DNA from 2 places in the Exiguobacterium sp. JMULE1 genome. Region 1 is predicted to be linked to the other one. Evidence: a T-box and tRNA genes for the amino acid it is inferred to sense, from the RefSeq annotation. Region 1 holds a T-box; the other holds one or more tRNA genes.
The links. The T-box of region 1 lies ahead of argS (arginine--tRNA ligase). A T-box ahead of a tRNA ligase gene usually reads a tRNA of that ligase, here a tRNA-Arg.

Region 1 (3,115 bases):
CGTGACCGACTTGACGAGTGCAAGACGCGATTGTTTTGCTGCGTCATCTTCGAGAACACGGACGTGTCCGTAGTATTTATTGAAGCTTTGTGCAAGATCTAAGACGTAGCGGCTGATGATTGATGGCTCGCGACGTGTGAACGCGCGATCGATGACCGTCGAGAATTGGTTTAGCATCGAGACGACACCCCATGCATGATCATCGGCACTACCAGCGAATGGTGTGCCATCATAGCCACCTTTACGGAGCAACGAGTGCGCACGGGCATTCGTGTACTGGACATACGGTCCTGTTTCGCCTTCGAATTTCAACATCTGCTCAAGATCGAACTCGATGTTGTTCATCCGTTCGTTCTTCAAGTCGTGGAAGATGACGGCGCCGACACCGACTTGACGAGCCGTGGCTTCGGCATTCGCTAAGTTCGGATTTTTTTCCGCGATGTTTTGCTTCGCAACGTCGATCGCTTCTTGTAGTACTTCTTCAAGTAAGACGATCCGACCTTTACGCGTCGACATTTTCTTTCCGTCCTTCATGATCAGACCGAACGGCACATGGTGCATTCCGTCGACGTTCTCAAATCCAAGTTTCTTCAAGACTGCGAACAATTGCTTGAAGTGAAGCGCTTGTTCCCCACCGACGACGTAGAACGCTTGCTCAAAGCGGTACGTTTCGAGACGATAGACAGCAGCTGCTAAGTCACGTGTCGCATAAAGCGTTGCGCCATCTTTCTTTTTAATCAAAGCAGGTGGCATACCTTCTGCTTCGAGGTCGACGACCATTGCCCCTTCTGATTCGACGAGGAGATCTTTTTCTTCGAGCAAATCGATGACGTGTTGCATCTTATCGTTGTAGAAGGCTTCTCCGTTCAAGCTATCGAATTTAACACCGAGCATCTCATAGACACGGTTAAACTCGACGAGTGAGACTTCACGGAACCACGTCCAAAGCGTCGTTGCCTGCTCATCACCTTGTTCGAGTTTTTTGAACCAGAGACGTCCTTCATCCTCAAGTGCCGGATTTGTTTCCGCTTCTTCGTGGAACCGGACGTATAATTTCAACAATTCCTTGATTGGTTCTGCACGGACCGCTTCTTCCTCACCCCACATCGTGTAAGCCACCATCAATTTCCCGAACTGTGTTCCCCAGTCCCCTAAGTGGTTGACACCGACGACGTCGTACCCTTTTTTACGTGAGATTTGGTTGAGCGCGTTCCCGATGACCGTCGAACGCAAGTGCCCCATCGAGAAGGGTTTCGCGATGTTTGGTGATGAAAAATCAGTGACGATCGTTTTTCCATTCGCTTCACTTGATCCGAACGCCTCTTGCTCCGTCAGGACTTGGTTGACGATTTCTTGCGAGACGACTTCCCGGTTCAAGAAGACGTTGATGTAAGGACCAACAGCTTGAACGTTCGAGAACAACGGCGCGTCAATTTTTTCTGCGAGCTCCGAAGCAATCATGTTCGGTGCTTTACGGAATGCTTTAGCGAGCATGAAACATGGGAATGCCAGATCTCCATGATCTTCATGTTTCGGTTGCTCGATCAGTTGTTCGATTTGTTCAACCGATAAGGCACCTTCCATGACGTGATGTAATACTTCTGCATACTGCGCTTTATAACTCATCTTTATTTCCTCCTGCTTTACTGATTTTTTGGCAATAAAAAACGCCCCTTGCGCCACGCGCAAAGAGACGGAATGACCGCGGTACCACTCTTCTTGGTGTCACTCGACACCCACCTTGTTCGGGGATAACGGGGTTCCCCCGGCTACGCCTTTTCCATCAGGAATCGGGCAGCGTCTCAGAAGTGCGTTTCACGACCGGTTCGTCCTCAGGCTTCCACCATTCCCTGATTCGCTAGTTGACGAATATCAACCGTTACTCTCTTCATCATCGACTGTATTCGATATCTTTCACATTATACGCAATTCTTTCTTTTCTCTCAACCTTATTTTTTTGGTAAATGGCTTATCAAAATTTCCACAATTCGGGTATAGGAATAAAAGATACTTCTCAGGGGGAGGGATGTTTCATGCGCTACTACCAACATGTAGCCCGGACGAGCTGGATCGTCTTCGGTCTCGTCGCCTTGACATTATTAGTGATCGGCATCGTTCATCCACCAACCTTCCATCCTTCTGTCTCCATCATCAACACTCTTTATTTATTCGGACTCGTTCTCCTGTTTCAGTTCGATAATGTCCGTCGTGGTGGCATTTACTATACATTCCAAGAAGGCATCATCTTATTTTTATTCCTCAATTATGGTTTAACGTACGCCTTGATTTTAAGCCAAGTCGGTATTCTCGTCTTTCAATTCATGTCTCACCGAAAAGCGATTCGTTGGAAACGTTTCGTTTATCTCTACCCGATCAACGCCTTGTTCGATTTAGTCTACATCTCGCTTCCGGCCTTTGCGTATTATGCGCTCGGCGGACCAATCGGCTCAAACTTTACGTATACGAAAGCCTTACTCCCTTTCATCGGCTTTTTGATCACCGTCTTCCTTGTCTCTTACTTCCAATGTCTATTCGTCAATCGCTTCCTCTACTTGAAATACGACTGGAAACGTCTCGTAAAGCTTCAGTCCCTCGTCTACGGGATTAGCATGTTAAGTGCTCTACTTGGAATCTGGTTCTACGATGAAAGTCCGCTCGTCGCGGCTACAGTTTCCGTCTTGATTCTCTTTTTGTTCAAACGTCTGTTGCAAGAGCGTGGTGACTCCCTTGAAGCAAACGATAATGCTAAGCGATTTGATGATGCGAAGGAACACTTGTTGATTTCCCGCTTCGAGCGCGAGACGATCGATTCGTTGCTCCTCGATTTACCGCATCTATTGCCGTTTTCTGAAGGTTGGATCTCGATTCAACAACAGCGGAAACAAGTCATCTATAACATCCGGACGAAACAACCGATCGACGTGTTACCACTGTTTCATTCCTTGTCAGCCGACGATTTGCATACCCCAATCATCTATGGTCTTCGTTGTGACTGGGGAAACGATATTCAGATCGGATTGCCTGTCGATCGTCACTCGATGCTAGCGATTCCTTCGATTACGAGCGGAGAGGTCGATGTTTCGATCATCCTATTCCATCAAGTCGCAGACGCCTA
Region 2 (3,115 bases), 500 kb from region 1:
CGGTCAACCGTCTCGTCAACTGTGAGACAGCGAACCTCAACAAGACGGTCGGTGCGGCATTACGCCAAGTCGAGAACATCAAGTTCCTTGAGCGGACGGTCGGTCTTGACGTCTTACCGGATAAGCTGAAGGAGATCGCGATCTTGCGCGTGACACATCAAGACGTGACGTTACAAGAGCTCGGGGAGATGGTCGAAAGCGGCTCCATCTCAAAATCAGGAATCAATCACCGGTTGCGGAAGATTGATCAAATCGCTGAAAAAGTACGGAATGGAGAGTCGATGACAGGGGCCTTATAAGAGGGTCGCTTGCGAGATGAACCATAGTCTACTATAATATATAGTCGATGCAACTAAATGTTCGAATTAAGGAGTTTTTGAAATGGCTAACGAAAAGAAACGTATTTCGCTCACTGTAGACGCGAAGTTTGACGAAGTATTAACGAAAAAAGCAAAATCAATCGGTGTACCGAAAAGCACACTCGTTGCGTTCGCAACATCTTTATTCCTGAAACAATTACAAGCAGAAGAAGAGCTTTCGCCACATGCGAACGCGATCTACTCGCTGATTCGTGAAAACCACGACATCGTTTCAGATATCACAGACTTGATCGACTGATCATCGACCTCTCGTTCTACAAGGAACGGGAGGTTTTTTGTTGTATGCAGATGAATAGAGAAGAGTTCGCTTTCCTACAGATACAAAAAAAGTGCCTCCCGAAGGAGACACTCTGGGTGACTTATGCACGTTCCATGACGCGGTCGATGAGACCGTAATCAGCAGCAGCTTGTGCTGACATGAAGTTGTCACGCTCTGTATCGCGTTCGATGACTTCAAGTGGTTGTCCTGTGTTTTCAGCCATGATTTTGTTGAGGTGCTCACGCATTTTGATGATACGCTCCGCATGGATTTTAATATCCGATGCTTGACCTTGTGTACCACCGAGTGGTTGGTGGATCATGATTTCAGCGTTTGGTAACGCGAAACGTTTTCCCTTTGCACCTGCTTGAAGCAAGAACGCACCCATCGATGCTGCCATACCGATACAAATCGTTGAGACTTGTGGCTTGATGAAGTTCATTGTATCGTAAATCGCCATACCGGCAGTGATCGAACCACCTGGGCTGTTGATGTAAAGCGAGATTTCTTTATCTGGATCTTCTGCTGCTAAGAACAGAAGTTGGGCAACGACTGAGTTGGCGACGTTGTCGTCAATCGCGCTCCCAAGAAGAATGATGCGGTCTTTTAGCAAACGTGAGTAGATATCGTAAGCACGTTCCCCGCGGTTTGTTTGTTCGATGACTGTTGGAATTAACATAGTCTTTGCCTCCTTATAGTTGGTATGTAGCTTCCTATTCGACTTATCCTTATCATAATCCTTTGGTCAATATTGGTCAAAAGATACGATGCGACTTTTAGGTATTTTTCCATTACAAGGGCAAACGAAACATATCAATATAGAAAAAAGGCAACGCCATTGCTGGCATTGCCTTGTAGTTGAATAAATGGTACACCCGGAGAGATTCGAACTCCCGACACCTGGTACCGGAAACCAGTGCTCTATCCCCTGAGCTACGGGTGCATCTGATGTACTGAACAATTAATAGTATAGCGACATTTTTTCAGGAAAGCAATAGGGAAGCATGACTTTTCTTTTCCTTAGCGACTTAAAAGAGGCTCAGAGCACGTTTCTTAAAACGTTTCTTCTATAATAAGAAGAGGAGGAGGGGAATCGATGGATCAACGCCAGGAACAGACGCAACAGATGACGTTATCGGCGTCACAACAGTATCAATTACATGTGCTTGAGCAACCGGCGGCAGAGCTCGAGGAGGAATGGCGACGGTTGAAACGACGGTTGCATCGTCATTACCCGAATCAGGTTTCGCTAGAGGTCGAGCAGATGGCAGGTAATATGGCATCCTATGAAGACGAGCTTCTTGCACAAATACGTTTAGAATCAGTCAGACAGGAAATAGGATATATGGCGGAACAACTCATCGTGTATTTAGAAGCGGACGGTTTATTACGGACGTCGGACGAGCAGCTCGCTGCATCCTTCTCGACCGATGTCGCAACGATTACAGAAGCACGGACACTCTTACAAGAATGTCAACCGGTCGGCATCGCTGCCCGCTCGGAGCGCGAGTGCCAATGGTTACAGGCAATCGAGCTAGACGACACGGAATTGATCGGACTAACGGATCGGTTGCGACATGAACCGGCGAGTCAGGTATTCGCTCAGTACAGTGAGGCGGATCGAGCGCGGTTGCGAAAACGATTGACACGCCTGAGCCGGACACCGGATCTTCCTAAAGAAGAACGACTGGTCATGGCAGAAGCACGGATTCACCTGTTAGATGGAAAACTTCAGATCGATTGGATGACACTCGATACGGATCAGACGTGGCTCGAACTAAAAGAGACAACGCCTTTTTTGCGCGCGTACGAACGACGCCGTGTCACGATGCATGCCATCCTCTCAGTTTTGCTTGAGCGACAAGAACGCTGGTTCAAAGGAGAACTGCATCTTGAGCCATTGACGAAAAAACAAGTCGCTGAGGCGACGGGGCATCATCCGTCAACGATTGGTCGAGCGATTGCTGAGAAGTATGTCGAGACGGTCCATGGTCTCGTTGCTTTAGAAGACTTGTTCGTCTCACGGACGACAACCGGAGATTCGAGTTTTTTGATTAAACGGCGGATCGCCGAATACATTCAACACAGCGATCGTCCGTTAAGTGATCAGCAATTGACGGATCGCCTGCAAGCAGACGGTCTGACAGTCGCGCGACGGACGATCGCGAAGTACCGGGCAGCGCTTGGTTTAACGAAAAAAACGATGCAGCAAAGGAAGGCGCAATCAGAATGGGATTAAAACGACACAGACACTTAACACTGTATTCACGTCCGGGATGTACGCTATGTGAAGAGGCCGCCATCTTACTCGACTTCGTACTCGATGAGTTTCCGGAATGGACGTTCGAGGAAGTCAACATCGATCAGGATGAAGCGCTCAGTCTACGGTTCTTATACGAGATTCCGGTCGTCATGCATGATGAGGAAATCTGGAGTTATGGCAAATTCGAGACGGAAACGATAAGAAACCGCTTAC

Region 2: it has a tRNA-Arg gene. The T-box ahead of argS (arginine--tRNA ligase) is inferred to sense a tRNA for this amino acid. The anticodon was not compared.

Annotation. Positions count from the first base shown of each region.
Region 1 covers NZ_SGWC01000002.1:2,888,858-2,891,972, forward strand. Annotated here, with positions in the region: gene argS (arginine--tRNA ligase) at 1-1,626, opposite strand, end outside; T-box leader at 1,687-1,904, opposite strand; gene EXW93_RS15215 (GGDEF domain-containing protein) at 2,034-3,115, shown strand, end outside.
Region 2 covers NZ_SGWC01000002.1:2,387,862-2,390,976, reverse strand. Annotated here, with positions in the region: gene whiA (DNA-binding protein WhiA) at 1-299, shown strand, start outside; gene EXW93_RS12770 (hypothetical protein) at 382-618, shown strand; partial or broken gene clpP (ATP-dependent Clp endopeptidase proteolytic subunit ClpP) at 740-1,324, opposite strand; tRNA gene EXW93_RS12760 (tRNA-Arg) at 1,507-1,582, opposite strand; gene EXW93_RS12755 (RNA polymerase factor sigma-54) at 1,736-2,878, shown strand; gene EXW93_RS12750 (glutaredoxin family protein) at 2,869-3,115, shown strand, end outside.